2 regions of the Alkaliphilus crotonatoxidans genome follow, and region 2 is predicted to be linked to the other one. Evidence: a T-box and tRNA genes for the amino acid it is inferred to sense, from the RefSeq annotation. Region 2 holds a T-box; the other holds one or more tRNA genes.
The links. A T-box is a leader RNA that pairs with one kind of tRNA and senses whether it is charged. The one in region 2 lies ahead of proS (proline--tRNA ligase), so its partner is inferred to be a tRNA-Pro.
Positions count from the first base shown of each region.

Region 1: it encodes a tRNA-Pro, which carries the amino acid that the T-box ahead of proS (proline--tRNA ligase) is inferred to sense. The anticodon was not compared.

Region 1 covers NZ_BAAHXS010000004.1:223,059-232,430, reverse strand. The annotation lists tRNA gene ACYQ1I_RS03615 (tRNA-Met) at 1-60, shown strand, start outside; rRNA gene ACYQ1I_RS03610 (16S ribosomal RNA) at 291-1,917, shown strand; tRNA gene ACYQ1I_RS03605 (tRNA-Ala) at 2,107-2,181, shown strand; rRNA gene ACYQ1I_RS03600 (23S ribosomal RNA) at 2,309-5,387, shown strand; rRNA gene rrf (5S ribosomal RNA) at 5,564-5,680, shown strand; tRNA gene ACYQ1I_RS03590 (tRNA-Asn) at 5,687-5,761, shown strand; tRNA gene ACYQ1I_RS03585 (tRNA-Leu) at 5,767-5,855, shown strand; tRNA gene ACYQ1I_RS03580 (tRNA-Met) at 5,877-5,953, shown strand; tRNA gene ACYQ1I_RS03575 (tRNA-Val) at 5,964-6,039, shown strand; tRNA gene ACYQ1I_RS03570 (tRNA-Gly) at 6,131-6,204, shown strand; tRNA gene ACYQ1I_RS03565 (tRNA-Arg) at 6,214-6,290, shown strand; tRNA gene ACYQ1I_RS03560 (tRNA-Gln) at 6,303-6,378, shown strand; tRNA gene ACYQ1I_RS03555 (tRNA-Lys) at 6,383-6,458, shown strand; tRNA gene ACYQ1I_RS03550 (tRNA-Ser) at 6,468-6,556, shown strand; tRNA gene ACYQ1I_RS03545 (tRNA-Ser) at 6,573-6,664, shown strand; tRNA gene ACYQ1I_RS03540 (tRNA-Pro) at 6,671-6,747, shown strand; tRNA gene ACYQ1I_RS03535 (tRNA-Ile) at 6,757-6,833, shown strand; tRNA gene ACYQ1I_RS03530 (tRNA-Trp) at 6,879-6,954, shown strand; tRNA gene ACYQ1I_RS03525 (tRNA-Pro) at 6,960-7,036, shown strand; tRNA gene ACYQ1I_RS03520 (tRNA-Ile) at 7,049-7,125, shown strand; tRNA gene ACYQ1I_RS03515 (tRNA-Phe) at 7,135-7,210, shown strand; tRNA gene ACYQ1I_RS03510 (tRNA-Met) at 7,222-7,297, shown strand; tRNA gene ACYQ1I_RS03505 (tRNA-Glu) at 7,301-7,375, shown strand; tRNA gene ACYQ1I_RS03500 (tRNA-Val) at 7,420-7,495, shown strand; tRNA gene ACYQ1I_RS03495 (tRNA-Asp) at 7,565-7,641, shown strand; tRNA gene ACYQ1I_RS03490 (tRNA-Gly) at 7,647-7,720, shown strand; rRNA gene ACYQ1I_RS03485 (16S ribosomal RNA) at 7,880-9,372, shown strand, end outside.
Region 2 covers NZ_BAAHXS010000004.1:357,292-366,663, reverse strand. The annotation lists gene radA (DNA repair protein RadA) at 1-339, shown strand, start outside; gene disA (DNA integrity scanning diadenylate cyclase DisA) at 449-1,525, shown strand; gene ACYQ1I_RS04370 (nucleoside triphosphate pyrophosphohydrolase family protein) at 1,692-2,087, opposite strand; gene ACYQ1I_RS04365 (CarD family transcriptional regulator) at 2,485-2,964, shown strand; gene ACYQ1I_RS04360 (PIN/TRAM domain-containing protein) at 3,100-4,200, shown strand; gene ispD (2-C-methyl-D-erythritol 4-phosphate cytidylyltransferase) at 4,382-5,080, shown strand; gene ispF (2-C-methyl-D-erythritol 2,4-cyclodiphosphate synthase) at 5,083-5,556, shown strand; T-box leader at 5,644-5,863, shown strand; gene proS (proline--tRNA ligase) at 5,921-7,363, shown strand; gene ACYQ1I_RS04340 (DUF1002 domain-containing protein) at 7,468-8,346, shown strand; gene gltX (glutamate--tRNA ligase) at 8,451-9,372, shown strand, end outside.

The DNA of each region.
Region 1 (9,372 bases), 130 kb from region 2:
TGGTAGCTCGTCGGGCTCATAACCCGAAGGTCACAGGTTCAAGTCCTGTCCCCGCAACCAAATTTATATAATTAACTTTATCAATCGCTTTCTTTTTATAAAATAAAAGAAGCGATAAAAAAATCTTTAAAATCACTTGACAAGAAACGTCAAAAGTGATATAGTATAAAAGTCGCCACTTGAGGGCGAAGGGGCCTAAGGCCTTGGATTTACAGGTCTTTGAAAACTGAACAGTATAGATATTAAGCCAGCATATAAAAGTCATTTTAAAATGACACCCAGAAATTTTTTTGATTAAGAGTTTGATCCTGGCTCAGGATGAACGCTGGCGGCGTGCCTAACACATGCAAGTCGAGCGGGCTGACGCTCAACACTGAGAATTCAGTATTTTGTCTAAATAGCCAGCGTCAAGGACGGAAGTATGGAGTCCTTCACGCGTTATTTAAGTGACAACACATGTTGTAAAGTGAACTGAATTTTGAGTGTTGAGCGGAAGCTAGCGGCGGACGGGTGAGTAACGCGTGGGCAACCTGCCCTGTACTGAGGGACAACAACGGGAAACCGTTGCTAATACCTCATAATACCTTTTAAAGGCATCTTTTTAAGGTCAAAGATTTATCGGTACAGGATGGGCCCGCGTCTGATTAGCTAGTTGGTGGGGTAATGGCCCACCAAGGCGACGATCAGTAGCCGACCTGAGAGGGTGATCGGCCACACTGGAACTGAGACACGGTCCAGACTCCTACGGGAGGCAGCAGTGGGGAATATTGCACAATGGGCGAAAGCCTGATGCAGCAACGCCGCGTGAGCGATGAAGGCCTTCGGGTCGTAAAGCTCTGTCCTAAGGGAAGAAATTTGACGGTACCTTGGGAGGAAGCCCCGGCTAACTACGTGCCAGCAGCCGCGGTAATACGTAGGGGGCAAGCGTTATCCGGAATCACTGGGCGTAAAGGGTGCGTAGGCGGTCTTACAAGTCAGGGGTGAAAGGCTACGGCTCAACCGTAGTAAGCCTTTGAAACTGTAGGACTTGAGTGCAGGAGAGGAAAGTGGAATTCCTAGTGTAGCGGTGAAATGCGTAGATATTAGGAGGAACACCAGTGGCGAAGGCGACTTTCTGGACTGTAACTGACGCTGAGGCACGAAAGTGTGGGGAGCAAACAGGATTAGATACCCTGGTAGTCCACACCGTAAACGATGAGTGCTAGGTGTTGGGGGTCAAACCTCAGTGCCGCAGCTAACGCATTAAGCACTCCGCCTGGGGAGTACGCTCGCAAGAGTGAAACTCAAAGGAATTGACGGGGACCCGCACAAGCAGCGGAGCATGTGGTTTAATTCGAAGCAACGCGAAGAACCTTACCTGGACTTGACATCCCTCGGACCACTCCTTAATCGGAGTTTTCCCTTCGGGGACTGAGGAGACAGGTGGTGCATGGTTGTCGTCAGCTCGTGTCGTGAGATGTTGGGTTAAGTCCCGCAACGAGCGCAACCCTTGTCTTTAGTTGCCAGCAGTTCGGCTGGGCACTCTAGAGAGACTGCCGGGGATAACTCGGAGGAAGGTGGGGATGACGTCAAATCATCATGCCCCTTATGTTCAGGGCTACACACGTGCTACAATGGCCGATACAAAGGGCAGCGAAGGAGTAATCTGAAGCCAATCCCATAAAGTCGGTCCCAGTTCGGATTGTGGGCTGAAACTCGCCCACATGAAGTTGGAGTTGCTAGTAATCGCGAATCAGAATGTCGCGGTGAATGCGTTCCCGGGTCTTGTACACACCGCCCGTCACACCATGGGAGTCGGAAGCACCCGAAGCCAGCTATCTAACCGTAAGGAGGAAGCTGTCGAAGGTGAAGTCGATGACTGGGGTGAAGTCGTAACAAGGTAGCCGTATCGGAAGGTGCGGCTGGATCACCTCCTTTCTAAGGAGCTTAGGCTTAAGCTATACTGTTTAGTTTTGAAAGACCTTTAAGCAGATGGCCGAAAGTTCAAAATGAACTTTCGTGGCAGTCCCGCTTAGTTAAAAATTCTGGAATTCATAACAATCAGCTTGTTGATCGCAATACAAATGAATCGGAAGAATGTGGTTAACGAGTCCACTAAGAACACCTGGGGGCGTAGCTCAGTTGGGAGAGCACCTGCCTTGCAAGCAGGGGGTCAGGAGTTCGACTCTCGCTCCGTCTCCACCGATTGTTCCTTGAAAACTGCACAATGTTTAAAAGTAAAGCTGAGAATAATACACAGCGTAAGCTGTTGTATGCATCAATTACTCTTTAAGTTAATGTTGATCATTAACTGAACGATTATTAGCATGGTCAAGCTAATAAGGGCAGAGGGTGGATGCCTTGGCACCAGGAGCCGACGAAGGACGTGGTAAGCTGCGATAAGCATCGGGGAGCTGCAAGCAAGCTTTGATCCGGTGATTTCCGAATGGGGAAACCCACTTGAAGTAATGTTCAAGTATCATTTACTGAATCCATAGGTAAATGAAGGTAGACCAGGGGAACTGAAACATCTAAGTACCCTGAGGAAGAGAAAGAAAAATCGATTCCCTTAGTAGCGGCGAGCGAAATGGGATGAGCCCAAACCGATAGGGTTTACTCTATCGGGGTTGCGGACACAGTCTTAAGAAGGCGGCTATTGTAATAGAAGAGGTCTGGAAGGGCCCACCATAGAAGGTAATAGTCCTGTATATGAAACAAGAAGGCCTTTGACTGTGCTCCAGAGTACCACGGGACACGTGAAACCCTGTGGGAAGCTGGGGGGACCACCCCCCAAGGCTAAATACTACCTGGTGACCGATAGCGCATAGTACCGTGAGGGAAAGGTGAAAAGAACCCCGGAAGGGGAGTGAAATAGAACCTGAAACCCTTTGCTTACAAGCTGTGGGAGCACTTTTTATGTGTGACCGCGTACTTTTTGTAGAACGGGCCAACGAGTTATGGTATGAAGCAAGGTTAAGCACTTCAGGTGCGAAGCCGTAGCGAAAGCGAGTCTTAACTGGGCGCTTAGTTTCATGCCATAGACCCGAAACCAGGCGACCTACCCATGGACAGGATGAAGCGGAAGTAAAATTTCGTGGAGGTCCGAACCGATTGACGTTGAAAAGTCACCGGATGAGCTGTGGGTAGCGGTGAAATTCCAATCGAGCTTGGAGATAGCTGGTTCTCGCCGAAATAGCTTTAGGGCTAGCCTCAGGTTTAGAGATGCGGAGGTAGAGCACTGAATGGTCTAGGGGCCTTCACCGGTTACCAAAACCTATCAAACTCCGAATGCCGTTATCTTTTACCTGGGAGTCAGACTGCGAGTGATAAGATCCGTAGTCAAGAGGGAAACAGCCCAGACCATCAGCTAAGGTCCCTAAGTATACGTTAAGTGGAAAAGGATGTGGAGTTGCACAGACAACCAGGATGTTGGCTTAGAAGCAGCCACTCATTTAAAGAGTGCGTAATAGCTCACTGGTCGAGTGATTCTGCGCCGAAAATGTCCGGGGCTCAAACGTATCACCGAAGCTATGGATGCTGACGTAATCATTAGTACTTTTATGATCCAATGCTGACGCATGAGGACATTTAGCGAAAACAAACTTAGCCATCCGCTAGGATTAAATCAATGTTTTCGCCAAATACCTTAAGCTCAAAGCTATTTATGAAAGTAGTAATGATTACGTCAGCGTGGTAGGCGAGCATTCTGTAAGGGTTGAAGCTGTACCGGAAGGAGCAGTGGACTTTACAGAAGAGAGAATGTTGGCATGAGTAACGAGAGGCAGGTGAGAATCCTGCCCGTCGAAAACCTAAGGTTTCCTGAGGAAGGTTCGTCCGCTCAGGGTTAGTCGGGACCTAAGCCGAGGCCGAAGGGCGTAGGCGATGGACAACAGGTTGAGATTCCTGTACCACCTGTAATCGCTTGAGAGATGGGGTGACACAGTAGGATAGGTCATGCGCACCGTTGGTTGTGTGCGTCTAAGCTGGTAGGGAGTTAGGATAGGCAAATCCGTCTTAACATATCCTGAGAAGTGATGGGGAGCGAAATTTAAGTAGCGAACTGATTGATTCCACACTGTCAAGAAAAGCCTCTATCGAGATTATTAGGTGCCCGTACCGCAAACCGACACAGGTAGGTGAGGAGAGAATCCTAAGACGAACGGGAGAACTATTGTTAAGGAACTCGGCAAAATGACCCCGTAACTTCGGGAGAAGGGGTGCCGGAATAGGTGAAGGATTTACTCCGTAAGCCTGATCCGGCCGCAGAGAATAGGCCCAAGCGACTGTTTAGCAAAAACATAGGTCTCTGCTAAGTCGAAAGACGACGTATAGGGGCTGACGCCTGCCCGGTGCTGGAAGGTTAAGGGGAAGTGTTAGGGCAACCAAAGCACAGAACTTAAGCCCCAGTAAACGGCGGCCGTAACTATAACGGTCCTAAGGTAGCGAAATTCCTTGTCGGGTAAGTTCCGACCCGCACGAAAGGCGTAACGATTTGGGCACTGTCTCAACAATAGACCCGGTGAAATTGTAATACCAGTGAAGATGCTGGTTACCCGCGACAGGACGGAAAGACCCCGTGGAGCTTTACTGTAGCTTGACATTGGATTTTGGTACTACATGTACAGGATAGGTGGGAGACTTAGAAGCCAGAACGCCAGTTTTGGTGGAGTCATCCTTGGGATACCACTCTTGTAGTACTGAAGTTCTAACCATAGACCGTGAATCCGGTCTTGGGACACTGTCAGGTGGGCAGTTTGACTGGGGCGGTCGCCTCCTAAAAAGTAACGGAGGCGCCCAAAGGTTCCCTCAGCACGGTCGGAAATCGTGCGTAGAGTGCAAAGGCATAAGGGAGCTTGATTGCGAGACATACAGGTCGAGCAAGGACGAAAGTCGGGCTTAGTGATCCGGTGGTTCCGAGTGGAAGGGCCATCGCTCAACGGATAAAAGCTACCCCGGGGATAACAGGCTTATCTCCCCCAAGAGTCCACATCGACGGGGAGGTTTGGCACCTCGATGTCGGCTCATCACATCCTGGGGCTGTATTAGGTCCCAAGGGTTGGGCTGTTCGCCCATTAAAGTGGTACGCGAGCTGGGTTCAGAACGTCGTGAGACAGTTCGGTCCCTATCCGTCGCGGGCGTAGGAAATTTGAGAGGAGCTGTCCTTAGTACGAGAGGACCGGGATGGACATACCTCTGGTGTACCAGTTGTTCTGCCAAGGGCATCGCTGGGTAGCTATGTATGGCAGGGATAAGTGCTGAAGGCATCTAAGCACGAAGCCCCCCTCAAGATAAGATTTCCCATCCGAAAGGAGTAAGACCCCAGACAGACTATCTGGTTGATAGGTCGGAGGTGTAAGTGCAGTAATGTACTGAGCTGACCGATACTAATAGGTCGAGGGCTTGACCAAAAAAATATATTCAGCTTACTTGACATTGTGTGGTTTTGAGGGAATATAAGCAGATGGCCGAAATTTATAATTTCGTGGCAGTCGCTTAGTTAAAAATTAAGTTGCTCATATCCTTAGGTTTATGATATACTAGATGAGCTAATTAATTTTTAACCTCAAAAATTTAATTAAAAAAATGCCGTGACAATAGCGAAGGGGTCACACCTGTTCCCATCCCGAACACAGTAGTTAAGCCCTTCTGCGCTGATGGTACTTGGAGGGCAGCCTCCTGGGAGAGTAGGACGTTGCGGCATGAATGTTCCAGAGTAGCTCAATGGTGGAGCACCCGGCTGTTAACCGGTAGGTTGGAGGTTCGAGTCCTCTCTCTGGAGCCAAACGTGCCGAAGTGGCGGAACTGGCAGACGCACAGGACTTAAAATCCTGCGGTCCCTCAAGACCGTACCGGTTCGATTCCGGTCTTCGGCACCATATTTCAGTGACTTAAAAAATGGCGGCATAGCTCAGCTGGCTAGAGCGTTCGGTTCATACCCGAAAGGTCACAGGTTCGATTCCTGTTGCCGCTACCAATTTTGTTGTGGGCGCATAGCTCAGCTGGGAGAGCACCTGCCTTACAAGCAGGGGGTCACAGGTTCGATCCCTGTTGTGCCCACCATTTAAGTTCCACTTAGGTTATTGGTAAAAAGTAGATTTGACATTTAATAAAAATAATGATAAGATATATCTTGCGGCCTTATTTTAAACATGCGGGTGTAGTTCAGTGGTAGAACTTCAGCCTTCCAAGCTGACCGCGAGGGTTCGATTCCCTTCACCCGCTCCACTAAAAAATGTGCCCATAGCTCAGCAGGATAGAGCAACGGCCTTCTAAGCCGTGTGTCCGGGGTTCGAATCCCTGTGGGCACGCCATAAATATGTTGTTGGGATATAGCCAAGTCGGTAAGGCAACGGACTTTGACTCCGTCATTCGCAGGTTCGAGTCCTGCTATCCCAGCCATTCTGATCCATTAGCTCAGTCGGTAGAGCACCTGACTTTTAATCAGGGTGTCCCGCGTTCGAGTCGCGGATGGATCACCAATAAATTTTGGAGAGGTGTCCGAGTGGTTTAAGGAGCTGGTCTTGAAAACCAGTGACTCCGCAAGGGGCCGTGGGTTCGAATCCCACCCTCTCCGCCAGCATTAAATTTAAATTGGAGAAGTACTCAAGTAGGCTGAAGAGGACGGTTTGCTAAACCGTTAGGTCGTGTAAGCGGCGCGCGGGTTCGAATCCCGCCTTCTCCGCCAGTTTAACCGGGTGTAGCGCAGTTTGGTAGCGCACATGGTTTGGGACCATGGGGTCGGGAGTTCGAATCTCTCCACCCGGACCATATAGATTAGGGCCTTTAGCTCAGTTGGTTAGAGCATCCGGCTCATAACCGGCAGGTCCGGGGTTCGAGTCCCTGAAGGCCCACCATCTAATCTATTGTTTATTTAATTATTAATGAAGAAACTCTAAAGTAGGGGTGTAGTTCAGTTGGTAGAACAGTGGTCTCCAAAACCACGTGTCGTGGGTTCGAGTCCTGCCACCCCTGCCATTTAACCGGGTGTAGCGCAGTTTGGTAGCGCACATGGTTTGGGACCATGGGGTCGGGAGTTCGAATCTCTCCACCCGGACCATAGCAAGGATGTGGGCTTATAGCTCAGCAGGTTAGAGCGCACGCCTGATAAGCGTGAGGTCGGTAGTTCGAGTCTACTTAAGCCCACCATTTCTACAAGCCCAGATAGCTCAGTCGGTAGAGCAGAGGACTGAAAATCCTCGTGTCGGTGGTTCGATTCCGCCTCTGGGCACCAATGATATTTATCGCGGGGTGGAGCAGTTGGCAGCTCGTCGGGCTCATAACCCGGAGGTCGCAGGTTCAAGTCCTGCCCCCGCAACCACAAGGCCCCTTGGTCAAGCGGTTAAGACACCGCCCTTTCACGGCGGTAACAGGGGTTCGATTCCCCTAGGGGTCACCATTTTAAGAAATCAGAGGTCAAGTCACTTTTGACCTCTAGGATATGGGCGCATAGCTCAGCTGGGAGAGCACCTGCCTTACAAGCAGGGGGTCACAGGTTCGATCCCTGTTGTGCCCACCAAAGACAAAATTAGAAGTTAAGAATTTTTTTCTGGCTTCTAATCTTTCTATCTTAATTACTAAATATAGTGGCCCGGTAGTTCAGTTGGTTAGAATGCCAGCCTGTCACGCTGGAGGTCGAGGGTTCGAGTCCCTTCCGGGTCGCCATTAATGCGGGTGTAGTTCAGTGGTAGAACTTCAGCCTTCCAAGCTGACCGCGAGGGTTCGATTCCCTTCACCCGCTCCAATAATTTTTTTAAAAAGGCACTTGACATTGATAATAGAAGGTGCTAATATGAGTAATGTCGTAACGAGCTTTTCATAATCACAGGTCTTTGAAAACTGAACAGTATAGATATTAAGCCAGCATATAAAAGTCATTTTAAAATGACACCCAGAAATTTTTTTGATTAAGAGTTTGATCCTGGCTCAGGATGAACGCTGGCGGCGTGCCTAACACATGCAAGTCGAGCGGGCTGACGCTCAACACTGAGAATTCAGTATTTTGTCTAAATAGCCAGCGTCAAGGACGGAAGTATGGAGTCCTTCACGCGTTATTTAAGTGACAACACATGTTGTAAAGTGAACTGAATTTTGAGTGTTGAGCGGAAGCTAGCGGCGGACGGGTGAGTAACGCGTGGGCAACCTGCCCTGTACTGAGGGACAACAACGGGAAACCGTTGCTAATACCTCATAATACCTTTTAAAGGCATCTTTTTAAGGTCAAAGATTTATCGGTACAGGATGGGCCCGCGTCTGATTAGCTAGTTGGTGGGGTAATGGCCCACCAAGGCGACGATCAGTAGCCGACCTGAGAGGGTGATCGGCCACACTGGAACTGAGACACGGTCCAGACTCCTACGGGAGGCAGCAGTGGGGAATATTGCACAATGGGCGAAAGCCTGATGCAGCAACGCCGCGTGAGCGATGAAGGCCTTCGGGTCGTAAAGCTCTGTCCTAAGGGAAGAAATTTGACGGTACCTTGGGAGGAAGCCCCGGCTAACTACGTGCCAGCAGCCGCGGTAATACGTAGGGGGCAAGCGTTATCCGGAATCACTGGGCGTAAAGGGTGCGTAGGCGGTCTTACAAGTCAGGGGTGAAAGGCTACGGCTCAACCGTAGTAAGCCTTTGAAACTGTAGGACTTGAGTGCAGGAGAGGAAAGTGGAATTCCTAGTGTAGCGGTGAAATGCGTAGATATTAGGAGGAACACCAGTGGCGAAGGCGACTTTCTGGACTGTAACTGACGCTGAGGCACGAAAGTGTGGGGAGCAAACAGGATTAGATACCCTGGTAGTCCACACCGTAAACGATGAGTGCTAGGTGTTGGGGGTCAAACCTCAGTGCCGCAGCTAACGCATTAAGCACTCCGCCTGGGGAGTACGCTCGCAAGAGTGAAACTCAAAGGAATTGACGGGGACCCGCACAAGCAGCGGAGCATGTGGTTTAATTCGAAGCAACGCGAAGAACCTTACCTGGACTTGACATCCCTCGGACCACTCCTTAATCGGAGTTTTCCCTTCGGGGACTGAGGAGACAGGTGGTGCATGGTTGTCGTCAGCTCGTGTCGTGAGATGTTGGGTTAAGTCCCGCAACGAGCGCAACCCTTGTCTTTAGTTGCCAGCAGTTCGGCTGGGCACTCTAGAGAGACTGCCGGGGATAACTCGGAGGAAGGTGGGGATGACGTCAAATCATCATGCCCCTTATGTTCAGGGCTACACACGTGCTACAATGGCCGATACAAAGGGCAGCGAAGGAGTAATCTGAAGCCAATCCCATAAAGTCGGTCCCAGTTCGGATTGTGGGCTGAAACTCGCCCACATGAAGTTGGAGTTGCTAGTAATCGCGAATCAGAATGTCGCGGTGAATGCGTTCCCGGGTCTTGTACACACCGCCCGTCA
Region 2 (9,372 bases):
ATGGGTTTGCCTCTGGTAAACTATGATGTATATATTAATGTTGTAGGTGGAATCAAGCTTGAGGGTACCAGTGCCGACTTAGGGGTAGCCCTGGCCATCGTATCCAGTTTGAAAAATATTGTCATTCCATCCCGTAGGCTACTGGTGGTGGGAGAAATTAGCTTGACCGCCGACATCAGACCCGTGGCTAACCTGGAAAAAATGGCCAGGGAAGCAGAAAAAATGGGCTTTGAGGTTTGCATACTGCCCAGTAAAAATAGTCAAAAATTAAGTCTTAACAGCATAGAATTAAAGACGGTCAGTAATATTTTAGAAGCCATCCGGCTAATAAAAGAATAAAATAAAAAAAATCAATATAGCCTTCCCAAAGCAGGTTAAGCTTAGCCTATTTAGGAAAAACTACAGCTATAGGGGATAGGCCTAGTTTTGAGAAAGGAGGACAGAACAATTGAAGGAAGAAGAATTAAAACAAAAGCAATTATTAGATACAATAAAAATGCTTTCCCCAGGTACACCCCTCAGGGAGGGGCTGGAAAATATTTTGAAGGGAAAGATGGGAGCCCTGATTGTGGTGGGCGATAGTGAGGCTGTCATGGATATTGTAGACGGAGGCTTTGCCATCAATGTAGACTTTTCCCCTGCCTATGTTTATGAACTGGCAAAAATGGATGGTGCAATTATTTTAAGTCATGATGTAAAGAAAATACTCTATGCTAATACCCAATTAATACCAAACCCTGATATTCATTCATCTGAAACAGGAATACGACATCGTATTGCAGAACGGGTCGCCAAGGAGACAGGCGAAGTCGTGATCTCAATTTCCCAGCGAAGAAATATCATATCTCTTTACCAGGGATATACGAAATATATTGTTCAAGATACCGGCAGAATCTTAACAAAGGCCAATCAAGCCATTCAAACCCTTGAAAAATATAAGGTTGTTTTAGACATGGCAATGAATCACTTAACTGCATTGGAATACGAAGACTTGGTAACAGTTTACGATGTGGCTGTGGTGCTGCAGCGTACTGAAATGGTTATGAGAATTGTAACAGAAATTGAAAAGTTTATCTGTGAGCTTGGAAATGAAGGTCGGCTAATTAGTATGCAGCAGGAAGAATTGGTGGCCAATGTGGCTATTGATGGAAAGCATGTTATTAATGATTATAACTTGAATAATGAAGGCTCCCATCAAGCAGTAACCAAAAACATCAAGGCCCTTTCCTCTGAGGAGCTTTTAGACCTAAATAATATTGCTAAAATACTGGGATATGAAAGTAATGCGGCTACCCTTGATACACCTGCTACTCCAAGGGGCTATCGTATTTTAAATAAAATTCCCAGGCTGCCGGCACCAGTCATTGAAAACCTTGTTAAGCAATTTGGTGAATTGCAGAATATTATTAAAGCCTCAACCGATCAGCTGGATGATGTAGATGGTATCGGGGAAATTAGGGCCCGGGCCATCAAAGAGGGCTTGACCAGATTAAGAGAACAGGTTATGCTGGGAAGACATATTTAAATGTAAAAAACTGGGATTAATTCATCCCAGCTTCAAGGCAACCTCAATACAAATGCATATTTCATCTCATTTTTACCTGAATTTCGCTGCTTTAGGTTAAGCAGCTGAAAAGTAAGGTGAATCATTAGATAGTACGGCCTTAAACGTAATCGTTTGAGGTCTTTTTTTATAGTAAACCGTAGTGACCCAGGGTTTTTAACTGCTCATAGTGATTTTTCAGCATATCCTCGATATCAATAGAAAAAACATTGCAAAGGGCTGCCAAATAAAAGAGGTTAGCAGATAATTCCTTCTCAATTTTTTCCTTACAAATATCACATAGCTCCCCTTCAATATGGTCGCTCATATAATCCTTCATCTCTGAATAGGAAACATCCTCAGGTACATCCTGTTTCTCACAATTAAGCTTAATGCAGCCACAATAGGTGGCCGATTTGGCAACGGCCCGATTTACTTTTGCGGTACACTCTTGTAACTTGGTTAAGATGTCTAAGGTACTTCGATGACGAATTAAAACATCATTAACGATTGCTTGAAAATTGTTTATTGTAAAGTCTTTCATCGCGTCAGCTCCTTGGGTTTATTTTCCTCTTTATGTAATGTTATTACTTTGGTGGCAGATGCCACATAATCTTTTCGATGAAATAAAACAGGGTGATGTTAAAAAATGTTATACTTAGCTTTACTAATATTATAAGGCGATTATCTTTCCTTTGTCAATTACTGAAAGGGTTTTTTATGTAACCCATTGGCTGAAAATCTAAAGGGCGCAAAATCAAGGGACAGTATTAATTTTAGGTAAGGGAAAAGGGGACAGGGTAAAATATTTGAAGAATTATGTCATAAAAACAATTGACAAGTATATAGTGATGTGATAAAATTGAAATTTATTTGACATCAAATTGGTTCTGTTGTATACTATATTTAGTTTAATATAGGCTTGATTAGGGGGGTAACGGATGTTTAGTATAGGGGACAAAATTGTTTATCCAATGCATGGGGCTGGTATTATAGAAGCCATTGAAGAAAGAGAAATATTAGGAACCCGGAGGAAGTACTACATTATGAGGATTCCCTTAGATGATATGCAGGTAATGATTCCAATGGATAATATTGAAGGAATTGGTATTCGCCAGGTAATTAAAAAGGATGAGGTAGAAAGTGTAATGGCTGTTTTAGAAGCTAACGAAACTAAAATGCCTCAAAATTGGAACAGGCGCTATCGAGCCAATATTGACCGTATTAAAACAGGTGATATTTTCGAGGTTGCAGAGGTCGTAAGAAATCTAGTGCTTCGGGATCGTGAAAAAAGCTTGTCAACCGGGGAGAGAAAAATATTAAATAACGCCCGGCAAATCTTAATCAGTGAAATCATCTTGGCAGCAGAATTACCCGAGGATCAAGTTATCACCCTGGTAGATGAAGCCATAAAGGAGTAGAAATAACTAAATATTAAGCTCTTCTTAAGGTTTTCTTAAGGTTTTGCTGTTATAATGGGAAAAATGATAAAAAAAATCATAGATGTGATTTTAAAATTTGTAAAAGGGGAATAATGAAGGATAGGAGGTGGTTTAATGATTAATAAAATCATTAGAAGTGTATTAACGGTGTTAGGGAGCTTATTAGGTTTTACAGTATTCGCATTTATAATAAATCTTCTAAATTTAGAAACGCTGCAGAATAATTTAGCAACTTATATTACTGGAATCATAGTATCATGTTTAATTGGTGGAGGAATATTATTTATCACCGCTCCCTGGATTATTAAAAAGGGTCAAGGCTTGGCCGGTTGGATTGAAAAAGAATTATCAAAGGTCCCCTTGGTCACCATGATATTAGGGTCGGTAGGGCTGATTACCGGCTTGATCATTGCCTATTTGGTCAGCAGAATATTTGTCGTCATACCAATCCCCTTTGTAGGGCCTGTATTATCAGCCATCCTATATATTTTTATGTCCTACTTGGGAATTAGCATTGCAACCAAGAAAATGGATGAAATAACTAATCTACAGTCATTATTCAAAAAAGGTGTTAGTAAAGATAAAAGCAAAAAAGACCAAAAGGTATCCCCTAAAATATTAGATACCAGTGTGATAATTGATGGTCGTATTGCTGATATTTGTAAGACTGGTTTTGTGGAAGGGCCATTGATCATTCCCGAATTTGTATTGGAGGAGCTTCGACATATCGCCGATTCCTCAGACTCTTTAAAAAGAAACCGAGGACGAAGGGGTCTTGACATTCTTAATAGGATTCAAAAAGAGCTTGATATTGAAGTTAAAATCAGTGGTCAGGATTTTGAAGATATTTCAGAGGTCGATACCAAGCTGTTAAAGCTGGCTCAACTGATTGATGGCAAGGTATTAACAAATGACTATAACCTAAATAAAGTGGCCGAATTCCAAGGGGTTCCGGTGTTAAACATTAATGAACTGGCCAATGCGGTGAAGCCAGTGGTTCTGCCTGGTGAGGAAATGCTTGTTCAAGTAATTAAAGATGGTAAGGAGTCAGGGCAGGGCTTAGCTTACTTAGATGATGGCACGATGATTGTTGTTGACTGCGGAAAGAAATTTATTGGTAAGAATATTGATGTACTGGTAACAAGTGTACTTCAAACGGCCGCAGGAAGAATGATTTTTGCAAAGCCTAAATCGATGGTTGATAAATCGGCATAATCCAAAACCCTCTTTGTACTTGTACAGGGAGGGTTTTTGTTATTAAAAAAATAATAGCTGTAAATTAATTGACGTTGGCATCAGTATCGTTTACTATAAACTAAAAAGCAAATACAAGACGAGTTTAATTAAGACGGTATATTTTCTATAGGATGGATTAGCACACTGGGGGGGAGCAGTGATGGGAAAAATAAAAACCACGGCCATTATTGTAGCGGCAGGAAAGGGAACACGAATGGGGGCCAATATTAACAAGCAGTATATTCAGTTATTGGGTAAGCCGTTATTGGCCCATACGCTGTCTGTATTTGAACGCAGCCCGCTGGTGGAGGAAATCATTTTGGTGGTGGGGAAGGATGAGATACCCTATTGCCAAATACATATTGTTGAAGGGTATCGATTTAAAAAGGTGTCAAGGATTGTAGAAGGCGGGAAAGAACGCAGGGAATCAGTATATAAAGGACTGTTGGCTGCTGAAAGCTTCCCTGAGCTGGTGGTGGTCCACGATGGAGCCAGGCCTTTCCTAACAGAAGCAATGCTTCAAGAGGTTCTAAGGGAGGCTAAGGAGGTAGGGGCCGCCATTTTAGCTGTGCCGGTAAAGGATACAATTAAAGTAGTAGATGAAAAGCAGTTGGTTGTCAGTACCCCCTTCAGGGAAAGCCTTTGGGCAGTACAAACGCCTCAGGCCTTTAGGTATAGCTTATTAAAAGATGCCCATTGTCAGGGGCAGCTGCCGGGAATAACCGATGATGCCATGCTGGTAGAAGCCCTGGGGCATCCTGTAAAGGTGGTAATGGGCAGCTATAGCAACCTAAAAATTACTACTCCGGAGGATTTGCTGCTGGCAGAGGAAATAATCAAGAAGGGAGAATCCTTATGAATATAAGAGTTGGATTAGGCTATGATGTTCACCGTTTAGTGGTGGGCAGAAAATTAATCTTAGGGGGGGTTGATATCCCCTATGATAAAGGATTATTGGGTCATTCCGATGCAGATGTACTGCTCCATGCTATTAAAGATGCCCTTCTGGGGGCGGCGGCCCTTGGTGACATAGGAAGACATTTTCCCGATACCGATGTGCGCTATAAGGATTCCGACAGCCTGGAGCTTTTAAAAAAAGTAAAGCAGCTTTTGGAAACAAAGGGCTATCAAGTAAATAATGTGGATGCCACCATCATTGCCGAAAGACCCAAAATGGCCCCCTATATACAGGACATGAGAGAAAATGTGGCCCAGGCGTTAAAGATCGACGTAGATAGAATCAATATCAAAGCCACCACCACAGAGGGGATGGCTTTTACTGGAAAGGGAAAGGGAATTGCAGCTCAGGCCATTGCCAGCCTGGTAGGGAATTGATAGAATTAATCTCTTTCATTCAGGGCATATTGTTAGCAAGAGCTATTGACAGATGAAGAGCTTTTGGGTATGCTATAAAAAAAGAATATCAAAACGTTGAGAGGAAATAGTATAAAATCAATGCTTTGTAGAGAGAAAACCCATGGCTGAAAGGTTTTTAGGCTAGATTTTAGAACCCGTCCTTGAGTTGCTGACCGAAACAAAAGTAAGTTAGCCGGTGGGGGCCGTTAAACCCTTAAGGGAATCCGTTAAGATACAATGGATTAATTAGAGTGGTACCGCGGGAAATATAGCTCTCGTCTCTATTAAACAGAGATGGGAGCTTTTTATGTACTTAAAAATAGAAGGTGAAGGGAGTTTAAAGATGAGTAAGAAGGAAAAGCAATTTGTCAGTGAAATAACCCCCATGGAAACAGACTTTGCCCAATGGTATACTGATGTCATTTTAAAAACCGATATGGTGGACTATTCACCGGTAAGGGGCTTCATGGTAATTAAGCCCTATGGTTACGCAATTTGGGAAAATATACAGTCCTACCTGGACAAACGCTTTAAGGAAACAGGTCATAAAAACTGCTATTTTCCTCTGTTGATTCCGGAAAGTCTGTTGAAAAAGGAAGCAGAACATGTTGAGGGCTTTGCCCCTGAGGTGGCCTGGGTAACCCATGGTGGCCAGGAGGAGCTGGCCGAGCGTCTTTGTGTTAGGCCCACTTCCGAAACCATCATCTGTGAAATGTATAGTAAATGGCTAAAATCCTATCGGGATTTGCCCTTCCTTTACAACCAATGGTGTAGCGTGGTTCGTTGGGAAAAAAGTACACGGCCTTTTCTAAGAACATCTGAATTTTTATGGCAGGAGGGTCACACGCTCCATGAAACCGATGAAGAAGCCCAGGAAGAAACCCTGCAAATGCTGAATATTTATCGGGAAATGGCAGAAGAGGTCTTAGCCATGCCAGTTGTAGTTGGTCAAAAAACTGAAAAGGAAAAGTTTGCCGGGGCCCATGCCACCTATACCATGGAAGCCCTGATGCATGATGGCAAGGCTCTTCAGGCAGGAACCTCCCACAATTTAGGACAGCATTTTACCAGCGCCTTTGATATCAGCTATTCCGACCGGGATGGAGAGCTAAAGCATCCCTATCATACCTCCTGGGGGGTTTCTACCCGTTTAATTGGCGGAATTATCATGACCCATGGCGATAACCGGGGGCTGGTATTGCCTCCAAGGGTAGCGCCAATTCAAGTGGTGATTGTACCCATTGCCAGCCATAAGGGCGGTGTAATGGAAAAGGTCGATGAGCTGTTTAACCAGCTAAAGGCAGAATTTAAGGTAGAGGTAGATGACCGGGAAAATTATTCGCCAGGCTGGAAATTTAATGAATGGGAAATGAAGGGGGTTCCCTTGCGAATTGAAATTGGACCCAAGGATATCGAAAAAAATCAAGTGATGTTCTTCAGGCGAGACACCCTGGAAAAGGAAGCTGTATCAATGGATAATATCCAGGCGACGGCTTCTAAATGGCTGGAGGATATTCAAAATAACCTGCTGTTAAAGGCTAAAAAAATGCGGGATGAAAAAACCTACTATGTGAAAACCATGGAGGAATTAAAAGAGGTCATGGAAAAAAGACCAGGCTTTGTTAAGGCCATGTGGTGCGGTGACCGAGATTGTGAAGACAAAATTAAAGCTGAAATCAGTGTAACCATTCGGTGTATTCCCTTTGAGCAGGAGGATTTAGGTGAAGTTTGCCCCTTCTGCGGTAAGAAGGCCACCAAAATGGCCTACTATGCCAAAGCCTATTAATTAATAGCTGTATATTTAATTAGCTCCTTGAATTCTCAAGGAGCTTTTCTTGTATAATCCCCCAGTGGAGTGGAAAAATAAGAAAAAACCTGGGAGGTTAAAATATGAAAAAGTTACGAAAAGGGCTGGTCTGGCCCATGGTCCTTATTTTCTTTCTAATTAGCAGTATACAGGGCTGGGGTGCTGAAGAAAGGGTGGTAACCCTGGGGAATGATCTAAACCAGCAGCAGCGACAGCAAATGCTGGACCTCTTTGGGGTAGAAGAAGAGGAAGTCAAAATACTGGTGGTGACCAATGAAGAGGAACGAACCTATCTACAGGGGATTGCTTCAGAGGAGCAAATCGGCTCCAGAGCCATCTCATCAGCCTATGTTGAGGCCCTTAACCCTGGGGCGGGAATACAGGTTCAAACCTATAATTTAACCTGGGTAACGGCCGGCATGTTTCAAAATGCCCTGGTGACCGCCGGGGTTAAAGATGCTAAAATTATTGCGGCAGCCCCCGTTAATGTTTCAGGCACCGCGGCCTTGACCGGAATCATAAAGGCCTTTGAAGCCCTTAAGGGCCAAAACATCAGTCAGGAACAAAAAGAAATTGCCAATGAGGAGATTGTAAAGACCGGTGAATTAGGTCAGTCGGTGGGGCAGGAAAGGGCCACCGAACTAATTCAAACCATTAAACAGGAAATTGTTGAAAAAAATATTAAGAGTCCTGAGGAAATTAGGCGAATTATTATTGAGATTTCAGGAAATTTGAACATCAATTTAAATGAACGGCAAATTGAAGACATAACCCGTTTAATGGAGGGAATTTCCCGTTTAAACCTTGACACCGATGAGATTAGACAGCAGCTACGGGGGATTACTGAACAGCTGGGGGAAATAGCTCGGCAAAATGAAGAAGTCAGGGGCCTGCTTCAACGAATTATTGATCTGATTAAGGATTTTTTTAACTCCCTTATTGGGATGCTTACAGGAAAATAGACAAGCTTCCGTAAACTCAAAGGACATAATCCGGCTTGCTAGGGCCCGTAGAATCAGTTATAATTAAAGAATAAAAAATTAAGGGAAGCTATAGGAGGATTCATATGTCCGTAAGGGTTAGATTTGCACCAAGTCCAACAGGATTTGTTCATATAGGCAGCCTGAGAACTGCTCTGTATAATTATTTATTTGCCAGAAGAAATGGCGGTAAATATATTTTAAGAATTGAAGATACAGACCAAAGCCGTTTGGTGGAGGGAGCCGTAGAGGGCATGCTTCGGGCCATGGCCTGGGCAGGCATTAACCATGATGAAGGAGTAGCCGTTGTTGATGGTAAAATGGTAGATCAGGGAGATTACGGCCCCTATGTACAATCCCAAAGGTTAGAAATCTACCAAAGGTATATTAATGAGCTTTTAGAGAAGGGCCATGCCTACCATTGTTTTTGTTCCAAGGAACGAATTGATGAGGTAAGGGAAAAACAAAAGGCCGCAGGGGAGCTGCCCAAATATGACGGTCACTGTAGAAATCTGTCTAAAGAAGCCGTAGCGGCTAAAATTGCCAACAAAGAGCCCTATGTCATACGTTTAAAATTACCTGAAGGTAAGGATATTGCCTTCTCTGACGTAGTACGGGGCAATGTGGTGGTCAATACCGCTGATATGGACGACCAGGTATTAATCAAATCAGACGGTTTTCCTACCTACCATTTTGCTGTAGTGGTGGATGACCACCTGATGGGAATTACCCATGTCATTCGGGGTGAGGAATGGCTTATTTCTACACCGAAGCATGTATATCTTTACGAGGCCTTTGGCTGGCAGGCACCTCAATACGTTCATTTGCCCAATATTTTAAACAATGAAAAGAAGAAGCTCAGCAAGCGTCATGGAGATGTGGCGGTGGAGGATTTCATTAAAAAGGGCTATTTACCGGAGGCATTGGTTAACTACATTGCCCTGGTGGGTTGGAGCCCGGAGGATAATCAGGAAATTTTCAGCCTTGAGGAGCTGGAGGCTAAATTTT